Regions from separate parts of the Peribacillus sp. NJ4 genome, predicted to be linked through region 4. Evidence: riboswitches for the same ligand, from Rfam matches in the RefSeq annotation. Region 4 holds a riboswitch; each other region holds the start of a gene.

Region 1 (5,374 bases), 720 kb from region 4:
ATTAAGATTTTGTAAATCAGCTCTTTATTTCTCCAACTCATCAGCTTTTATCTTCATAAGTATTAACAACAGTCCGCAAACAGGATCAAGTAAATGCAAGTCTATAAAAGAGAAATGTGAACAACTTTTATTCAAACATATCACCCTTTTACCTCTCTTTTTAGCTCGTCGTTAACAAAGCTCCCGGTTAGCTAAATAACTTTTCATGCAAAAAAACTCTCTTGATACAAGAGAGTTTTACATAGATTTTATTAAACAGATAGAATTATCAATGTGGCTATAAATAATAATTGTTTTGGGCGGAGTTTTCTGGAAGGTAAATTTTACTGGAATCATAAAATTATGACAGGGATTCCTTCTTTATAGCTTTAGGTTTAGGATGGCAGATATTTTAGGATATTGGCTCTGATCATGCCATTACTGTTAATAATGCAATAGATTAAAAATAATAAGTATTTTATCAATGATTGAAGGTGTTTCGTTCCGTCCCCTTGTTTCCCAAAGAGAATAGTTTTTGTGACTCCATGGCTTCTCCTTTGTTTAAGCCTTTTTGAATCTTTTTTCTTAAAAGTTCACTAGTAAGGTAATTAAGAATAAAAATAGTCTTTTCGATTCAACCCATTTCACGTAAAGCTGCAGCCAAACTGTTTTGCCTAGAGTTAGAGTCTATTTCCCCCTTAATAAGTGATGCTGAGATAGTACCTTCTTTTATAGAATGAGCTAATCGTAAAACACCTCATAATTTTCTTTAATAATTTTTATAGTTATTTGGCCACGTAAAATGGACCCTTAATTTGAATACCCGCTTGCTTTCTCTTATGAAAAAAGCTTTGAATCTGACAAATCTCTGATTCTTGGTGCAGCTAAAGCCCAATAGGTGAGTTAATCCAAAAATTTGATCTGTATAGCCAGCAATATCGGTGAATAGCCGGTTTGAAATAAAATAAATAATCGTTAAGTAACCATTTTAAAAGAACACAGTTAGTATATTCATACATTCTAATTCAATTAAAAAAATCCCTGTTATTCAACGGGGACAATGAAATAAGAGAGATATTTATTTGGTATTTGACACAAAAACTGTGACGGAAAGAGTGTAGGGAAAGATTTCGCAGAATAATGGATCAGTTGAATTTAATTATTTGATATTTATACAACCATTCATCTAACTCTTGACTAGTTTTAATCGTATCGGAATGAGAAAGTCCTTTTAACATTCCGATGACAATCAAACGGCCTTTCAAATAATTAATCTTAGTTTCTATTTCTGATAGTAATTTTGTGTTCATTACTTCGCCCCTGTTAATTTGTATAATTGTTCTAATGATACTGACGATTAACATTATAAATGAGTAGATGCTGTCTACTTGAGCGGGTTAAGTCTACTTTATATGTCTTCTTCAACTACACTACCTTTTCAATACCCCTTTAATTTATCCACCCTTTTCTTTTTAAAAAAACAAAAACAATCAATGTGATTATGCATATATCAAAAAGACTCTCTAATTCTATTCCCAAGCATTCAGCAACTGCTTTTGCTGCAATGATATGCATAAGTGGACCGCCTTGAATTCCTGGGAATACGGATTTATTAATCGCTTTGATAATTACTTCATCGTTCGTTAAAATGATGCCCCCCGCTGTCCTCTTAATGTTTGAGTGGTACTTGTCACAACATCTGCATATGGGATTGGGGATGGGTGAAGAACAGCCGCCACCAGCCCGGCTATATGAGCCATATCCACCATAAGTTTTGCTCCAACTCGATCGGCTATTTCTCTAAATCGAGCAAAATTAATCGTTCTTAGGTAGGTACTTATCCCTGCAATAATCAATTTAGGTTTTTCTTTCTTTGCTATTGCTTCCAACTCATCATAATCAATCAATTGGGTATCTTCTCTAACTCCATAAGAAACAACTTCAAACCATTTTCCTGAAACACTGACTGGACTTCCATGAGTTAAGTGGCCGCCATGTGAAAGGTTCATTCCCATCACTTTATCACCAGGTTGAAGCAGTGAGAAAAAACCGCGAAATTTGCTTGTGCACCTGAGTGAGGCTGAACATTTGCATATTTAGCTCCAAACAGCTTTGTTAAGCGATCGATTGCTGCTTGTTCTACCACATCGACAAATTCACATCCGCCATAATAACGTTTTCCTGGATAACCCTCTGCATATTTATGCCCATAGCTTCTAATACTCTTGGCTGACGAAGTATTCTGATGAAATCAACTCTAGTGTTTGATGTTGCCGTTTCCGTTCGTTTTCAATTGCTTCAAAAATAAAAGAACCACAATGGGACGCAACTCTGGAGAGCGCGTGTATAAAACGCCACCAAAGGGGAAGACTCTTTTCAGTATAGAGTTAAACTCTCAGGTAAAAGGACAGAGAAGGGAATGTTGCCATTACCCTTTTCTGTCCTTTTTTGCGTGCAAAAACAGGGACGTGATATGGAGTGGCAGCAGTTATCTAAACAGAACCTGAGAGATTTGTTCCAAGGGTTTTTTTGGAACTTGCTCCTTCGGTGGCTGTCTATATTGCACTCTCCCACAATCGTCATCCGCTATATATATTTGAACACTCTATATGTTTACTATTGAGAATTAATTCTATAATTGTTTTTTATGGAATCTCCTCTTTATTTATACATATTCAGGAAACTAAGAAAAGAAAAACGGTGGAAAGTCATTTTATATCAGCAAACGCTTTCAAATTTAATAGACTAATGCTTCTTTATGAAGTTCTGCTCTTGATGATCGCTGATTATAGCCTGGTTTTTCTCTTTTTCTTTCAAAACATAACTAAGCAAGTCTAATGAGAGACGCGCTGCTACTTGTCCAGTTATTCCAGCATGGTCGTAAGGAGTAGCTACTTCTACCATATCAAAACCGATTACTTCTCCTCTTTTTGCAATTCCATGGAGTAATTCATTGACTTCTTCATAAAGCAGACCTCCAGGAGAAGGTGTGCCTGTCGCAGGGGCGATCGATGGGTCGAGGCCATCAATGTCCATGGTAATATAATATTTTTCACCTGCTGGAATAAGTTCCAGAACCTGTTCAAATCCCATCTTTCTCATTTGGCGGGGAGACAAGATGACACTTCCGTATTCTCTGGCAGCAACGACATCTGCTTTTTTACTGCTGCTGATTCCACGAATGCCCAATTGGAAAATCTTTTGAACATGATTCATTTCCGATAAGCGGCGGATGCAGCTTCCATGTCCAACCCGCATTCCTGAACGGTGATCTGCCCAGTCTAAATGCGCATCAATCTGGATCACATGAAATGGCCCGAGTTCACCCAAGCCCTTTCCTACTGGAATTGTAATGGAATGATCTCCACCTAATACAACCGGCATTGCACCTTTTGAAACTATTTTTCGAATGGCTTCTTCCGTATTATCATGGGATTGCATCATATCCCCATGTACCATGTCCACATCGCCGCAATCAACGACTTTCCATTTCGGGCCAAGATACATGATATCATTTTCAATATCATAGGCACCATCTAACCCGAAACTATATAATGTAGAGCCTTCACGAATTCCCCTTGGACCCATTCTTGCGCCTGACTTCCATTGTGTTCCCATATCATTTGGAACTCCAATGACAGCAACATCTGCGTCTAACTGGTCTAAATCAGGACATACGGGATATTTCCCGAAAGTACAGATTCCGGTAAAAGGTAAATTAAGATGTTGTTTTTTATTATTCGACATGAACTTTTCCTCCCACTTGTATTACGTTCTTCGAAAATAATATAGATGCAAGCTTCATGCCATCCTATAAAACTAGGTAAAACTGAATAGTGTTATCAATAATGACTACCAGGAACCAACATATTTTCTGATTACTCGAAACTCCTTAGTAAACGCCACAGAGAAAGGAGCACAGGGAATATAAATTCATATCAGTAAAATATTATTCTTGTCTTATTTAGGTTTTAAATAAGACAAATCTTGATGAACTGGCTTTTTACTCGTAAAATAAACACTTAGGAATCTGTTCCAGCCCATCTTCAGAAATAATATTTGAAATTAAAATATTTGCGAATTTCAAAAAAATGCTTCCTCTATTATTAGTCATACATTTTTTCGAGGTGTGCATACTCACTCTCTTTTACTCATTTATCTCTACTTCTCAATTTTTAATGATCAAACCACTTGGTTGGCTCCACTTCTAGATTAATGTTGATTTGTTTTACCTCACTGAACTCATCTAAACCAAAAGTTCCTAATCCACGGCCAATTCCGCTCTGCTTATAGCCTCCCCACGGCGCTTCATTGTAGGCTAGATTATAGGCATTAATCCATGTAATTCCGGCTCTTATTTTCTTAATCACTCTTAAAGCCTTAGCACCATCTTGTGAAAATACACCAGCTGCGAGGCCATATGGCGTATCATTGGCAAGCTGGATGGCTTCCGCTTCGTCCTTAAACTTTTGAACGGTAAGGACTGGCCCGAATATTTCTTCCTGAACAATTCTCATGTCAGGTTTGGTATCGACAAATATCGTCGGCTCAACAAAATAACCATTTTCCAGCCCATCGCTTGTGATACGCTTGCCGCCACAGGCTAATTTCGCCCCTTCTTCTATGCCAAGTTGAATATATTTAAGTACCTCATTCATATGTTCTTCACTAACAAGTGCGCCCATTTCTGTAGAGGGTTTATCACCAGGACCGACTCGGATCTTTTTTGCTTTCTCTATCAGTCTATTGATAAACTCGTCGTGAATGCTCTCTTCAAGCAGCAAACGCGATCCTGCATTACAAACTTGACCGGCGTTTACAAAAATCCCATATAAAGCATAATCGACTGCTGTCTCAAAGTCTGCGTCGGCGAAAACGATGTTAGGTGACTTGCCGCCTAATTCGAGTGCAATGTTTTTAATATTTCCAGCTGCTGTTTTCATGATGCTTCTGCCCGTTGATGTGCTCCCAGTGAATGAAACCATATCGACTTTATCGCTTTCCGTTATTTCATTTCCTACGGTTCCTCCACCGCCCATCACTAGATTGGCAACACCATCTGGTATGCCAACTTCTTTGATAATCTCAAATAATTTGGTAGTGGTAACCGGAGTTACCCCTGCTGGTTTAAATACAATCGTATTTCCTGCTGCAAGGGCAGGGGCGATTTTCCAAGCTCCCGTCAGCAAAGGAAAATTCCACGGAGCTATCAGTCCGCATACCCCTACCGGCTCTCGAACAACCATGGCCTGTACTGGAGCGGAAACGGGATATGTTTGGCCATCCGGTTTTGTGACTAAACCGCCATAGTAGCGAAAACAATCTGCTGCGTCAGCAATGTCAAACTCTGACTCTTTAAGAGGTTTTCCGGTATTTGCTGTTTCAAGTTGGCTAA
Region 2 (5,374 bases), 870 kb from region 4:
CTTATCACGGCGAATGTGCTGCTCACGAGCTTGAAGCGTCAGCACAAAACCCCTTTTTCCATTTTCATCCACTGTTTGACCGACGAGTCTGCCCGGAACTTTCCGTACAAGTTTATTCGTAACGGCAAAATATCCACAATGAGGTCCACCGAATGCTGCTGGAATGCCGAATGGCTGAGCATCCCCCGTTACGATATCTGCACCGAGGGCACCAGGGGATGTCAAGGCTCCCAGTGCAAGCGGATTACTGGAAACGATAAACATGGACTTGACGCCATGAATGATTTCTTCCATTTCTTTCAATGGCTCGATACGGCCAAAAAAGTTCGGATATTGCACAATCACTCCTGCAATATCATCTTTCACCAACTCCCTTAAGGCGGCCATATCCGTCACACCGTCTTTATAAGGAATTTCGATCACTTCCACGCGTTGTCCTTTCGCATAGGTCTTAACAACTTCTCTTGATTCAGGATGAACCGTCCCTGAAATGAGAATCTTCTTGCGTCGTGTCTGACCTGAAGCAAGCATGGCTGCTTCAGCTAGCGCTGTCCCGCCGTCATACATGGAGGAGTTAGCCACATCCATACCCGTCAATTCACAAATCATCGTTTGATATTCAAAGATGGCCTGAAGCTCGCCCTGTGAAATTTCAGGCTGATAGGGTGTATAAGCCGTATAAAACTCAGAACGGGAAAGAACATGATCGACGATGACCGGTGCATAATGGTCATAGACACCCGCACCAAGGAAGGAAGCATAGTTTTTAAGATCCGCATTCTTGGCAGCAAGCTTTGATAATTCTTTCATTAAGGCAGGTTCCGATTTAGCGGGCTTGATATCGTATTCGCCTTGAAAACGAACACTTTCAGGGATATCATTGAAAAGTTCTTCAACAGTAGGTACACCTATCACTTCAAGCATTTCTTGTTTATCTTGCTCTGTCATGGGTAAATAACGATGTTTCATCTAATGACCATTCCCCTCTATTTACGTGGTTTTTTATAAAAAGGTGTTTGTATGATAACGGCTTTCAAACGTTTGGATCGAATTTCCACTTCGACTTCCGCATCCAGCACCGAAAATTCCTTATCGATAAGTGCCAACCCTACGTTCTTCTTCAACGTTGGTGATTGGGTACCAGTCGTGACCTCGCCAATGACTTTGTCCCCGCTGTAGACCTTATACCCATGACGTGGAATGCCACGGTCAATCATTTCAATTCCCACAAGCTTGCGGGGAGCCCCTTTCTCCTTTTGTTCAGAAAGAACGGCTTTCCCGAAAAAATCTGCTTCCTTATCCACTTTTACCGCAAAACCGATCCCGGCCTCTATTGGGGTGATGTCCGCTGAAAGTTCCTGCCCATACAGCGGAAGTTTCGCTTCAAAACGCAGGGTATCACGAGCACCTAAACCAATCGGCTGAATCCCTTCTTCCTTTCCGGCATCCAGAATCGCCTTCCAAAGGGCAGGACCGTTTTCACTGTCGCTATATATCTCAAAACCATCTTCACCAGTATATCCGGTACGGGATACCATCGTGGAGATACCATTTATCATGACATTTTCCTTGAACTTGAAAAATCCAATTTCACTTAAGGCAGTATTTTCTGATAGTTTTTGTAATATCTTCTCTGCAGATGGCCCTTGAAGTGCTAGCTGTGTATAGTGACTCGATACATTCGTGATTTGGACATCTTCCGGTAGATTAGCTTGCAGCCAATCGAAATCTTTATCTGTATTCGCTGCGTTGACCACGAGCAGATAGTCGTCTTCAGCCCTCTTATAAACGATGAGATCATCAACAGTCCCGCCGTTTTCATAGCACATAGCCGTATATTGGGCACCGCCCTGTTGTAGCTTTGATATATCATTAGTCATCATCTTCTGTAAAAAGGAAAGGCTCCCAGGACCCTTAACATCAACTTCCCCCATGTGGGAAACATCGAATAACCCCGCTTTTGTACGTACGGCTTCATGTTCGTCCTTTATACCCGAAAATTGGACAGGAAGTTCCCAACCGCCAAAATCGATCGTTTTACCGCCGCATTCACGATAAACTTCAAATAGTGGTGTTCTTTTTAAATTGGTCAAAAAATGACCCCCCTCAGATTTTTTAATTTAAATGGCTTCATTATCAAAGCTTCTTGTCATTACGCATCAGATATCCTGATTCATGATGTGAAAAAAGCACAAAAAAGGACAGAGAAAGCCCGTTTGAGCTTTTTCTCTGTCCTGAAACCTGAAAGTTTACCTATATAATAGGTTTTCCCCTTTGGTGGCCGTCCCAAAATGGGCGGCGCTCTCCAGAGTTGCGTCCAATAAGAGTTCTTTTGCCTGAGAGATTCACTGCTAAGTTTGCTCCTTCGGCGCTACATCCGTAGTCTCTCCCCTTATCTTCACCCGCATATAAATGGTCTACCAATGAAAGTAAGCGAATAAGCCCTAAGCATTAGTAAAACCTTTGAGCATCATGGAATGCATTCTCTGCCAACTCTCCTAAAACTTCAGGAACCATTTGAATGATCTCCTTCAGTATCTTGGATAAAATAGGAGCCTGTAGCGCATACTAAGAAAACGCGAACTGCAAAACCGAAATACAAAGATTCTTTACAGCGTTTGGAAATTGGAATTTTCTAAATATACTTATATCCTACCCTAAGAAACTTATCTCTGCAATATCTTTTGAGGAGAAATATTTTTCTTACTTCACATATGAAATGTTCGGGTTTTGACCTTTTATTAAGGAAATTATGATTTAAGAGGGAGTTATTTCTATGAAAATCAATATATCCTTCAATTCTGAATGGAATGACGAGTTTCTGCAAAAGATGGAAAATGATGGTCCATGGGGAAATTGGGAGCTTTATAAGTTGGCGGTTCAAATGGAGGAAAATCTCATCATCCCTGATTTTGAGGGATTACAGGCGCCCAAGCACCTTCCGCAGTTAACCCCGCTCCCCCACCAATTGGAAGCAGCAAAGCAAGTGGTGGAAAAGATGAATGGAAAGGCCATTTTAGCTGATGAGGTAGGGCTCGGAAAAACAATTGAAGCCGGCTTGATCCTAAAAGAATATATGATTAGAGGCCTTGTAAAAAAAGTATTGATCCTTGTACCGGCCTCACTTGTCACACAATGGGCTTTTGAATTGAATACCAAGTTTCATATTCCGGCAGTCGTTCAGAGAAAAAGTTATGTTTGGGACTCCTGTGATGTGGTCATTTCATCCATTGATACAGCGAAACGCGATCCACATCGTGAAATCATTTTCAATCAGGAATATGACTTCATCATTATTGACGAAGCTCATAAACTTAAAAATAATAAGACGAAGAACTATGAATTCGTCCAAAATCTGAAAAAGAAATTTTGTTTACTCCTGACAGCTACTCCCATTCAAAATAAAGTCGAGGAAATTTTCCACCTCGTTTCGTTATTGAAACCAGGCCACTTGGGAAATGCCTCACTCTTTTCGGAAAAATATAAAGGGAAAGGCCGGAACATAATTGAAGATGAACACCTAAAGGAACTGGTCAACACTGTTATGATACGAAACCGGCGGGCCGATACTGGTATTGAATGGACAAAAAGGCATGTGGAAACCATCACCATTGAATTTTCTCCAACCGAGCAGGCATTGTACGATGCCGTTTCCAAATTCAAGCCTATTTCGGATGGAACAAAAGGAAGCGCTTTTTCAGCTCTCACTCTCCAAAGGGAAGCCTGCAGCAGCAGGGAGGCAGTCTTTTATACTTTAAAAAATATGAAAGCAAAATACGACCAGCCTTCCCCTGACTTTTTGGCAAAGCTTGATGATTTATTTTCTAAAGTGAACGAAACGGTTCAGAACTCCAAAGCTGAAAAAGCTTTGGAACTGATCAAGAAAATTGATGACAAAGTGATTATCTTTACCGAATACCGAGCGACCCAGCTTTATCTGCAATGGTACCTGCAACAGAATGGGATTTCTTCAGTCCCTTTCCGAGGCGGATTTAAGCGTGGAAAGAAAGACTGGATGCGCGAATTATTCCAAAAGAAAATACAGGTATTAATCGCAACCGAAGCCGGCGGGGAAGGGATAAACCTTCAGTTTTGCCATCACTTGATTAATTTTGACCTGCCATGGAACCCCATGAGACTCGAGCAAAGAATTGGGCGGATTCACCGGCTTGGTCAGGAAGAAGATGTCATGATTTATAACTTTGCCACGAAAAATACAGTTGAAGAACATATTCTGAAGTTACTATACGAAAAAATTAATTTATTTGAAAAAGTAATTGGTGAACTGGATGATATTCTAACCAAACTGGAAATTAACAACATTGAAGAATACTTAATTGATGTAGTCGGCGAGTCCAAAACAGAGGGCGAAATGAAAATCAAGATGGATAATTTTTCATCGTTAATTCAATTCGCTCAATCCATGAAGGAAGGTGAGGTTCATGCAGCAACGGGAAATTCATGATTTTTTATTAACTTACTTTAAAGCCAATGATTGTGAAATACTGGATAATACACCCACCCACCTTACCGTTCAACTGACAATTGAAATGGATAAAGAATTAATGAACAGACCCTTTTATTGGCACTATCTAGAAAAAACGGGTGGCATTCCGAACCCAGCCCAGATGACTTTCATTACCGACCCAGAACATTCTCCACCCGATTTAAAGGGAGAAATGATTCATTTTGGCTCCCCTCGCCTTCATCAAATTATTCAATCAACAAAAAATCTGGCAGGGTATACTAGACTTTTTGAGGATACTCCTCCATCAAAAGGCGGGAATAATCCATTGTTTCCTTGGCTAACCCTTAATGTGAAAATATCCTATCAATGCGATCGTAAAAAAGATACATTTATGTCCATCGGATTGAATTTAATCTCAGGCGAGATCATGGAAAGCTTTCACCATCGGGTTTTACCGGTTAAGGTCACCCCAAAAATTCCGGATTATTCCTTTACGCTTTCACCGCTCATCATGCCCAAGAGTGGATTGGCAAGACTGGATACATACATCAGAACCAGTTTCGAGGATGATGACCATTCTTGGGCGGAAGAAGCAATGCTTCGCTGGCAGAATGACTTGAATTTATTGGAGCATTTTTACAAGGATATGGACGAAAAAAGTGAGAGCTATTTTACCGAAAAAGAAGCCTTAAAAGCACAATATGAACCGAACATCCGAATATCCATCATCAATGGAGGTTTATTTTACCTTTCAGATAGGGCGTTGGGATAGGATCCTTAATAAAAAAGCAGATGTCCTAATTTAAGGACATCTGTTCTATTTCTTGATATTTTTCCTTAAGAACATCGACAAAGCAAAAGGGACAATGCCAAACCAATGGGACATACCATGGTTTTTATCCTCTT
Region 3 (5,374 bases), 1.9 Mb from region 4:
TCTTACAACGTGCCGATCGGATACTGTAGGTGCGAATTCCTTATAAACGTTTTTCGCGAGCAGTGTAGCGACGCTCATCAAAAGCATGGATCCAGGCACCAATGCGGTCAGCAATCCAGCTCCGCCGATTATGCCTATGAACCATGGATCAAAGGTCTCGATCGAAAGGCGCAGCAATGAGAGGTCTGCATCTGCCCCAACGAGTCCAGGCACTTTCAATATAGCTGTAAACCCTACAAAAAAGACGAATAACAGCATGAGCGTATATAAAGGGCTGATGATGGCATTTTTTCGAAATACCTTCCCACTGCGCGCTGAATAAACAGCGCTGAAAACTTGGGGCCACATATAGAAACCGAATACGAGCAATATTACCGTGGAGATAAACCATGATACGCTAAGTCCCTGCTCAGGGAACTTTAGAAAACCGGGTTTTGCCGAATCAATCGCTTCAAACATCGGCTGAAATCCACCAAAGTAATGAATGGGCAGATAAATCCCTAAGAATCCTATAATGGCAATCATCATGATATCTTTAATGACTGCTGTCCAAACTGAACCGTGTATACCGGATATCATCACATAAATGGTAAGGCTGATCGCCCCCATCCAAACCGCCGCAGACATTGAGATGGCACCATAAGAAGCTTCTGATACAATGATCCCCAAACCTTTCAGCTGCACGACGATCACTGGAATCATCGACACCACACCGACAAGCGCAGCCAAAATTCCTAAACTAGGACTCTTATATTTGCTTACAAAGAAATCGGATTGAGACATCAGTTTATTTTCTTTGGCATATTTCCATATTTCCGGAAGGAGCCAATAGGATAATACGTAAGACAAAGTAATGTAAATAAGAACATATAGAGCGGGTGCGCCCTTTCCATAAGCCCAGCCGCTGCCGCCAAGGAAGGAGAAGGTCGTATAGATTTCCCCAGCCATCAGCAGAAAGACGAATATTGCACCAAAACCACGTCCGCCCACCGTCCATTGTTCCAAGTCCATATCTTTTCCTTTTGAAGAGCGAATGCCTAAAAATATCGACAGAAGTAAAAATGCTAAAATGATTAAGAGAGCAATATTCATTCCTGGTCACCTTCCCGATTCCTGGGATCCAGCTTATACATGATGCCCAAGATGGCAGAGGTAAGGACCACCCACATAGCCATCCAGAACATATTGAAAGGCATCCCTAATACATAAGGTTCTATTCTATTAACAAAAGGTAGAAATCCTAGTATGCCTATGAAAGGAACTAGAGTAAGGATATATATAATCTTCATTAAACAAACCCCTCCGTATTAAATAAAGTGAAACGTCCACCAATGGGGGTTTTTCTTTAATACCACTGATGGATGGGTGAACCAAACGGGGAAGGGAAATTCATACATGATTGATTTCCCTTCTTTTACAAGTTCCGATGATATATATTAGCTTACACTATTTCGATATAAAATTTAATGTGGTTGCTTGATATATTTTTAGCAACCGAGTCCACTGATGGAAAGTTGAAGTGTTTGTTGAAATGGATAAAGCCTTGAATTCATATTGAGTTCAAGGCTTTATCCGTTTTCTATCTTTTTTTCTGGTAGTTATATAGTATCACCAAGAGTATGAACCAGATTGGCGTCATGAGCAGTGATAGCCGTGTAGCTTCAGCGAATAGCATAACGATAAGGATGAACAGGAATAATCCTAAAATGACGTAATTGATAAAGGGTGTAAAAGGAGCCTTGAAAGTTGATTCGGCTCTTAGGTCAGGCCTTGTTTTCGAATATTTGATATGGGAGATCAAGATTATGCTCCATACCCAAATGAAACAGATGGCACTGATGGTCGTCACAACGGTAAATGCCTGTTCCGGTATCAGTTTGCTTAATAATGCCCCAAGTGATACAACGATTGTTGATGTAAACAAGGCATTGCTTGGAACAGCCTGTTTATTTAATTTTTTCAGTTTGGCAGGGGCTTCGTCATTCCTGCTTAACGTATAGAGTATTCGGCTTGTTGAAAATAAACCGCTGTTGCATGCAGAAGCAGCAGATGTCAAAACGACGAAGTTGATGATCCCGGCAGCTACAGGAATGCCGATTAACGCAAAGACCTCTACAAATGGGCTGCTCGTGGAATCCAGTTGAGTCCATGGGTTGACGCAGAGAATGACGAATATGGCACCCACATAGAAAAGTAAAATCCGGACAGGTATTTTATTGATGGCAGACGGAATGTTCTTTCTCGGGTTCGCCGTTTCTGCTGCGGAAACCCCGACCAATTCGACACCTACAAAGGAGAAGACGACCAACTGTAAAGATAATAGGAATCCGGAGATTCCATTAGGGAACATGCCTCCATGGTTCCATAGGTTCGTTAGGGAAACCGTTCCGGTATTGGTATTGAAGCCGATGATCAATAAGATGATACCTACGATGATCAAGGCGATGATTGTGATTACTTTAATGATGGCAAACCAGAATTCCAATTCGCCAAATAACTTAACGGTCAATAGGTTCAATCCTAACAGGATGACCAGGCATATTAGAGCCGGAATCCATTGAGGGATATCGAACCAGTATTGTATATAGACACCAACAGCTATGATATCGGCCATTGCGGTCATGATCCAACAGAACCAATAGGTCCAACCGGTCACGAAGCCAGCCCATGGACCGACATATTCGGTTGCGAATTCAGTGAATGACGTATACCCTGCATTGGATAAGAGCAATTCGCCTAGGGCCCTCATCACAAAAAACAAAGCAATCCCTATTATCAGATAGGAGAAGATGATGGATGGACCTGCCAATTGTATGGCTTTTCCGGATCCTAAAAATAAACCGGTACCAATGGTTCCTCCTATTGCAATCAGTTGTACATGACGATTTTTTAAATCTCTTTTTAATTCCTGTTTAGCCAATTCGTACGCCCCCGTCTTTTATGGTCTTGATAGTGAATGATTTCAAACCTGCTTGGTCTTGGAGAGAGGGACGTGATTTTTCGCCCAGCTTGCATTTCCCAATGGTTTTTTTCACGAGTGTTGTTTCCGTCCAATCACAAAGTGGACAATAAAAAAAGAGATTGGATAATACCAATCTCTTAAAGGGTTCAGAATAACAATTTATCATTCGTTACTCTTCTGTCCTTTTGCCTGAGATTGTGAATCCTTCGGCGCTGCATCTTGTACAGTCTCTCCAGAAGCTGCTCCTGCTATAGTGTCATCCATAGCGTTCATCGCTTGCTTGTATGCGGTTGTGTGAAAATGTCAGTCAGTGATAATCTTCCACTGCTGAATCGTTCATTATACTTATAAAATAATATTGGAATTCTATCATTTATTTTTTCGGAGGTCAACAAATTTTTGCATTTACAACACTTCTTGAAATGGTTTAAATTTTTATAAACATTCACTTGCGAAGGTTTGAATGGGCTCCGATCAGAAGTGATTGTTTCCTGCTCTTTTTGTACTATCACTATTATAAAATACTGATCATCACTTTTTTAAAATGATAATTTTTGATTGGGAATATCAACAAGATATTTTTGGCAACTGTTTATTTGAAAAATACATTTGTATTTTTACAGAATATTTACTATTATAAGATAAGAAAACAAAATTAAAGTGTTATGCAAATGATTAGGATAAAGCATTTTTAACCGCAATAATAATAGAGAGTCGATTGGTGGAAAGGATATTAATATCATTGCCGCTAATATTGCATCTGGGGGAGTTAAACATGTCAAATAAGGAATTAAAGAGAGGGCTGGAGGCACGTCATATTCAAATGATAGCCTTGGGCGGAACCATCGGGGTTGGGTTATTCATGGGATCGGCGAGCACGATCAAATGGACCGGGCCCTCTGTAATGCTCGCTTATGCCATCGCAGGTATATTTATATTTTTCATTATGCGCTCTATGGGGGAGATGCTATATTTAGAACCGACTACAGGTTCTTTTGCAACCTTTGCGAGCAGCTATATACATCCTTTGGCAGGTTATATGACTGCTTGGAGCAATTGGTTTCAATGGGTAATCGTCGGAATGTCCGAAATCATCGCCGTTGGAATGTATATGCAGTATTGGTTCCCGGAGTTACCAGCTTGGATACCAGGTGTGGTCGCCATGATCATCTTGGGGGCGGCCAACCTCATTTCCGTAAAATCTTTCGGGGAATTTGAGTTTTGGTTTGCGCTTATAAAAATAATTACGATTATATTGATGATCATTGCCGGTCTTGGCCTTATTTTCTTTGGAATAGGGAATGGGGGGGATGCGATTGGATTATCGAATCTTTGGGCAAATGGCGGCTTCTTTACGGGAGGTTGGACAGGATTCTTCTTTGCGCTTTCCCTTGTCGTGGCTTCCTATCAAGGCGTTGAGCTTATCGGCATCACAGCCGGAGAAGCGAAAAATCCAACAAAGACCGTAACAAAAGCGATCAAATCAATCATATGGCGCATTTTAATTTTCTATATTGGCGCTATCTTCGTCATCGTGACGGTTTATCCTTGGGATAAACTGGATGACATCGGAAGTCCATTCGTTTCAACCTTTGCTAAAATCGGTATCACTGCAGCGGCAGGCATCATTAACTTTGTCGTAATCACTGCCGCAATGTCTGGATGCAACAGTGGGATTTTCAGTGCAGGGCGTATGCTTTACACTCTAGCATTGAATGGCCAAGCTCCTAAAATCTTTGCAAAAGTATCTAAAAATGGAGTGCCGGCATATTGTACGATCGCTGTATTATTAGGATTGGGCATCGGGGTTATCCTGAATTACCTTGCACCGCCGCAATTATTCCTTTATGTGTACAGTGCGAGTGTTTTACCCGGGATGATTCCATGGTTTGTCTTACTTATCAGTGAGCTTAAATTCAGAAAGGTAAATGCTGTTGAAATGGAAAAACATCCGTTCAAAATGCCGTTGGCCCCTTACAGTAACTATGCGACAATTGCCTTTTTACTGATGGTGCTGGTTGGTATGTGGGTCAATCCGAGTACCAGGATTTCCTTGATTGTTGGGATCGTTTTCCTAGTCTTGGTCGTAGCAAGTTATTACCTGCTGAAAATGGATAAACGAACTCCATTGGATGTTAAATCCGATGATGAGATTTCTGGATAAGGTACGAAAGCATAAAGCGTTAAAATACTTTTTAAAAAGCCCTTCTCTTGATTGAGAGGGGCTTTTTTTTTGCCTTTGTGGATCAATTGTTGGAATTCACGAGTGAACCTGCGATGAAGCATTTTCTGGAAAATACTCCAAATGAAAATGCAGCAATTTGGCACCAATCCATAGGGGCCGCTGGTCGTGCGGACCCAAATGAACGGCTTTTTATTATCGCGATGCCATTATCGTCCAGGAGTATTTAG
Region 4 (5,374 bases):
TTCCCATCACCTTATCACCAGGCTGAAGCAGTGCGAAAAAAACTGCGAAATTGGCTTGTGCACCTGAGTGAGGCTGAACATTTGCATATTTGGCACCAAAAAGCTTCGTTAGCCGTTCAATAGCCGTTTGTTCTGCCACATCGACAAATTCACATCCACCATAATAGCGCTTTCCTGGATAACCTTCTGCATATTTATTTGTCATCACGCTACCCATTGCCTCTAATACATCTGGGCTAACAAAATTTTCTGATGCAATCAATTCCAGTGTTTGATGTTGACGTTGTTCTTCTTTCTCAATCGCTTCAAAAATAGTTAAATCATTTTGTTGTAAACTCATTTTATTTTCCTCCCAGACATTTTTCTTAATTCTGAATTTTCACTTAATTATTAATTCCAATATGGTACTAGACACTATATTTCTTTCCCGCTACAGGCCTGCTTTTCTAAGAAAACTGTTAAAAACAGTATGTTTTACAACCTTTTTTGCACGCAAAAAAGGACAGAAAAGGGTCGTAGCGTTCTCTACCCTTCTCTGTCCTTTTACCTGAGAGTTTAGCCCCATTTTTTAATAGAGCCTTTCCCCTTTGGTGGCGTATATGTTAATACGCGCTCTCCAGAGGTGCGTCCATTTGTGGTTCCATCTACCTGAGAGATTTGTTCCAAGGGTCTTTTTGGAACTTGCTCCTTCGGTGGCTTGTCGCTTTGCACTCTCCCACAACTGTCATCCGCTTATTCAATTTGGTACATTTAGAATAGTTGTTGAGAATAATTATGTCAAGGCTTTTTTGAAAGCGCTAACACCACTATTCTAAAATAATTTTTTCGAATTATAATATGATTATCCAGATATCTTTGGCTTTTTATAATGGGCAGATTTTTTACTCACCGGGTTAGGAAAATATGGAGCGGCAACTATCTGGACAAACACCGCAAATTGAATCAAAGGGTTTCTTGCCCCTTAATTCCCCGCTACCTCTCTCTGATTCGCCTGTTCCACCTTCGTTTGGCGAATCTTATAAATCGTAATCAGCATAATGAACCAAACAGGAGTAACGAATAAGGCAACACGAGTGTCGCTCGCAAGTGCAAGAACAACAAGGACGAACGCTAGGAAAGCAAGGATCAAGTAATTGGAAATTGGATAAAATGGTAATTTAAATTTGTTCTTTTTCACTAGATCAGGTCTTGTTTTACGGTATTTCAAATGACTGATGACTGTAATTCCCCAAATAAAGATGAAACATACTGTAGAAATACTTGTAATCAAGGTAAATACTCCTTCAGGCATTAAATAGTTCAAAACAACGGAAATTAAAATGACGACAGTTGAAAAGAACAATGCATTGGAAGGTACTTTACGGTCATTAAGTTTTGCAAACGGTACAGGTGCATTTTTATCTTTGGCAAGTGAGTATACCATCCGGCTTGTACTGAAGATTGCGCTGTTACATGCCGAAGCAGCCGATGTTAGGACGACAAAATTAACGATACCAGCAGCTCCAGCAATACCTACAGCCACAAATACTTGGACGAATGGGCTTTCCGTTGGGATGATTGCGTTCCACGGATAAACACTCATAATGACAATAAGTGCGCCAATATAGAAAATTATAATCCGAATAGGAATATTATTTATGGCTTTGGGGATAACTTTTTCTGGATTTTCTGTTTCACCTGCTGTAAGTCCTACAAGTTCAATGCCCACAAACGCAAACACTACCATCTGGAATGAGAGGACAAAACCATTTATTCCATTTGGGAACATACCTTCGTGACTCCATAGATTCGTGAAACTTGCTGCGCCTGAATCAGTGGAAAAGCCTTTAATAATCATGAAAATACCGATAACAATTAATGCTAGAATAGCGATGACCTTTATTAATGCGAACCAGAATTCCATTTCGCCAAAAAGTTTAACGGTTGCAAGATTCATAAATAGCAGAATGACTAGGGCAATCAATCCTGGCATCCACTGAGGTACGGAGGGAAACCAATACTGAGTATAAAGACCAACTGCCGTTAAGTCGGCCATTGCGATTGAGATCCAGCAAAACCAGTAGGTCCAGCCGGTTACAAATGCTGCCATATTACCTAAATAGTCTCTTACAAAGTCAACAAAGGAATGATAGTTCAAATTAGATAAGAGTAGTTCTCCAAGTGCGCGCATGATTAAAAAGCAAATGATGCCTGTAATCATGTAAGCAAATAGAATTGATGGCCCAGCTAAATTAATAGATTTTCCTGCTCCAAGAAATAATCCCGTTCCGATTGCCCCACCAATAGCTATGAGTTGTACGTGCCTGTTTTTTAACCCTCTATCCAACTTTTGTTCCTGCATACGATCTCCCACTTTCTACTTTTATAGGCTACTTGGAATTTTTTCCTTATAAAGGGTCAGCCCTTCAATGAGTTTGAATTATTAGCGTACTGGGAGACTGACCTATCATTGTAAGCGCTTTCCTAGGTGGGTACTAGATATAGTTTTTTGAAATAAAGCTACCTACCTTTTTTGAAAATATAGCATTAATTGTACAAATCAAAGGATAGATCATTTATCTTCAGATCTCAATGCACACTTCCTCTCTTTTTATCTTTCCAAGTACAAAAAAGGACAGAGGAAAGATAGGTATTTTCCTACTTTCCTCTGTCCTTTTACCTGAGAGTTTAACTCCTTCGGTGGCCTATGGCTCTCTTCAGAGACGCGTCCAATTGTAGTCCTTTTACCTGAGAGATTAGTCCCTGCTTTTAGGATTTGCTCCTTCGGTGCTAAACATTGTTTAGACTCTCCCACAATCATCATCCGCTGATATAAAGTTGTTTTAATAGTTGTATATTATCGGGTTTTAATGGATATTTCAATGATTATCTGAAAAAACTCTATTTTCTGAAATTTAAGCATGGACTAATTTGAACTTTATGAACAGTATATTTTAGAAGTTATTAGCTATGAAAAATCAAGCTTATTAGCAGCTTTTCTATGTCGCAAAGAATCCCAAACAAGCTTATGTATAAGCAAAAATTTCGGCATTTTTCCGAAACAAAATTTAAAGCCAGGAGAGGACATAATAACTATAGTTTTAACATAATTGATGTATGGAAAAAGAGAAAATTCGAGACTCGCGAAAATCCTTGCAGCAGTAGAGATTGTCTAGGAGCTTCCTCCCTAAGTTCAGCAGTATTTTCAGAAGCCTTCTCTTCTTTAGCAACTTCCTCTTTGTCCCCACCACCTGCTATATTAGCAATGATGACAATTGCTAGAACCCATCCCCACCACTTCTTTGGCTTCTTTAGCTTGATTTTCTTTTCCTTAACCATTTTAACCTTATACCCCCTTTACAGTTTTTCAGACGGACTGTTGTAAACAGAAATAGAATAACATAATTTGGATCAATAAGGTTTATATTTATCATCACGTATTCATTTTCACAACGCTTGACGTGTTAACGAAACCATCTCCCATTACATTTTACCTGTGTCAAACCGGAACTCTAAGTTGGTTATCCTCTTCTTTTAAAACATATTCATATAGTATGATCAAATATATATACCTTATTATTTGCGTATATTCCTATTATAGATAGTAAGATATTTCACTAACAAATATTAACATCAAAAAAGGGAGGTGAATACTCAACTTAGCAAGTAAATAAACCATTCGAAAGAAGTATTGCTATAAAATAGAAAAAGCCATTGGAGCTCATCGCAACAATGACTGTTTCATATAATCGCTTTTCTAATATAAAAAAATGAATTGCATTAATCGTTAAATAGGAATAAAGAATGTCTTAAACAAGTTTTTTTAGTAAATCATACAATTTAAATAAATATACTCGTTCTAATTCCTTTGGTTCAACAGCGGTGTAATAAGGCTTATAAAAGAGAAAGTGCCATGTACTTAAATAAATGCTCCGTATACTTGTAAACAATGCTTCATAAAACCATAAAGCTTTTGAAAAATAATTTTCCTCATTCGCGGTAATTTCTTGATATTCAATTCTGATAAAAAGAGAATGTCCATTCAGAGCAACATCTGATTTAAAGTAAGGTGAACTTGTTGCAATCACTTCATCTGTTTCAACATCTGCTGTAATCGTTTCTACGAGTGATCATGTTTGGTTAGTACGGTTTCCAATATAGCTAAAATTTCTGGTGAATTTATCAATGTTTCGGCATCTTCGATATGATAGCTTTGAAACGAATCAATTTGTTCTTACGAATGGTTTTCACGGTAAACATGAGGTGTAACTCCGTACATTTCTTTAAAAAGACTCGTAAAGGACTTTATATTCGCAAAGTAAAAGAAAATGACACGAAAGAAAATTAAAGAAACAAGAAACATTACTTTTTGCTCCTTCTAAATAAAAGTAGAAATTATTCGGGCGCTTTATGTGCCCGTATAATCGCACAGTTCGCGTTAACTCTACAATAGGCCTTCGAGAACTAACCAATGGTTTGTAAACATTTTCCAATAAACATATTAAATATTTCATGCTATACTAAATCTTTTAAACTAGGCTAAATTTTGGAAGGCCGTTTTGCTTTTTAACTGTGCATAATCCATGTAAGAGTATAGTGGCATAGCAATGGAAGCTACTTTAAGAGCGGTTAGTAAACTATCAAGCTTATCTTAATTTTTTTAAGGCACCGCTCCATGCAATCGTTTGATCTAACATTGCATTGACATTACCAAGGTGTAAATCAGCTGGTTTAAATGTCTTGTAGTTTTCAAAGTCTGTAAATAGTGAAAATGTTGGATTTACTCGAACGTCCGCAACAAGTAATTCACCTAAGATGCCACGCAAATGTTCAGCTGCACGAGCTCCGCCTGTTGAACCATAGCTCACGATGCCCGCCGCCTTGTTGTTCCATTCATCGCGTGCGGAATCAAGCGCATTTTTTAATGCTCCTGTAATACTGTGATTGTATTCCTGTACGATAAAAACAAATCCATCTAAGCTGGAAAGTTTTTCTGCCCAAGCTGTTAACCCTGGTTCTTTACCAGTGCCTTCACCCAAAAAAGGCAATTTAAAGTCTGCAATATCTACGATTTCATAATTTGCATCTCCGCGTTTATCTGCTATTTCTTTTACCCAATTTCCTACTTGTGGACTTACGCGTCCTTGACGTGTGCTTCCTAAGATAATTCCAATGTTTAATTTCCCCAATGGTTTTTCCTCCTCGTTAATGTTTGTTTAAAATAAAGAAGTTATAATTTTAATTGATTTATATGTTTTCAATGACTTCCACTAATGTGTAGTACCCACCTTCTGCATCTTCAATGAGATGATTTATCTTGTTAAGGTGTTCAGTAAATTCACTTTTTTCTAACCAATTTTTATGATGATCAACACTTTCAAAGGTAGTTATCATA

What was found. Region 4 has a riboswitch for glycine ahead of QUF94_RS14040 (amino acid permease). Riboswitches for the same ligand answer to the same signal wherever they lie in the genome.
Region 1: another riboswitch for glycine. It lies ahead of glyA (serine hydroxymethyltransferase); the one in region 4 lies ahead of QUF94_RS14040 (amino acid permease).
Region 2: another riboswitch for glycine. It lies ahead of gcvT (glycine cleavage system aminomethyltransferase GcvT); the one in region 4 lies ahead of QUF94_RS14040 (amino acid permease).
Region 3: another riboswitch for glycine. It lies ahead of QUF94_RS23760 (amino acid permease); the one in region 4 lies ahead of QUF94_RS14040 (amino acid permease).

Annotation. Positions count from the first base shown of each region.
Region 1 covers NZ_JAUCFQ010000001.1:3,540,796-3,546,169, forward strand. Annotated here, with positions in the region: partial or broken gene QUF94_RS17620 (Tn3 family transposase) at 518-925, opposite strand; gene QUF94_RS17625 (aspartyl-phosphate phosphatase Spo0E family protein) at 1,125-1,289, opposite strand; partial or broken gene glyA (serine hydroxymethyltransferase) at 1,525-2,285, opposite strand; glycine riboswitch at 2,301-2,400, shown strand; glycine riboswitch at 2,455-2,562, opposite strand; gene speB (agmatinase) at 2,725-3,726, opposite strand; gene QUF94_RS17640 (aldehyde dehydrogenase family protein) at 4,155-5,374, opposite strand, start outside.
Region 2 covers NZ_JAUCFQ010000001.1:1,952,258-1,957,631, reverse strand. Annotated here, with positions in the region: gene gcvPA (aminomethyl-transferring glycine dehydrogenase subunit GcvPA) at 1-969, opposite strand, end outside; gene gcvT (glycine cleavage system aminomethyltransferase GcvT) at 987-2,093, opposite strand; glycine riboswitch at 2,228-2,311, opposite strand; glycine riboswitch at 2,315-2,402, opposite strand; gene QUF94_RS09820 (DEAD/DEAH box helicase) at 2,777-4,465, shown strand; gene QUF94_RS09815 (YqhG family protein) at 4,443-5,240, shown strand; gene QUF94_RS09810 (YqzE family protein) at 5,286-5,374, opposite strand, start outside.
Region 3 covers NZ_JAUCFQ010000001.1:4,751,260-4,756,633, reverse strand. Annotated here, with positions in the region: gene QUF94_RS23770 (sodium:solute symporter family protein) at 1-1,092, opposite strand, end outside; gene QUF94_RS23765 (DUF3311 domain-containing protein) at 1,089-1,289, opposite strand; gene QUF94_RS23760 (amino acid permease) at 1,580-2,920, opposite strand; glycine riboswitch at 3,130-3,208, opposite strand; gene QUF94_RS23755 (amino acid permease) at 3,738-5,126, shown strand; gene QUF94_RS23750 (hypothetical protein) at 5,204-5,374, shown strand.
Region 4 covers NZ_JAUCFQ010000001.1:2,823,404-2,828,777, forward strand. Annotated here, with positions in the region: gene glyA (serine hydroxymethyltransferase) at 1-340, opposite strand, end outside; glycine riboswitch at 526-630, opposite strand; gene QUF94_RS14040 (amino acid permease) at 962-2,341, opposite strand; glycine riboswitch at 2,646-2,702, opposite strand; glycine riboswitch at 2,706-2,803, opposite strand; gene QUF94_RS14045 (hypothetical protein) at 3,073-3,318, opposite strand; gene QUF94_RS14050 (NADPH-dependent FMN reductase) at 4,626-5,168, opposite strand; gene QUF94_RS14055 (putative quinol monooxygenase) at 5,227-5,374, opposite strand, start outside.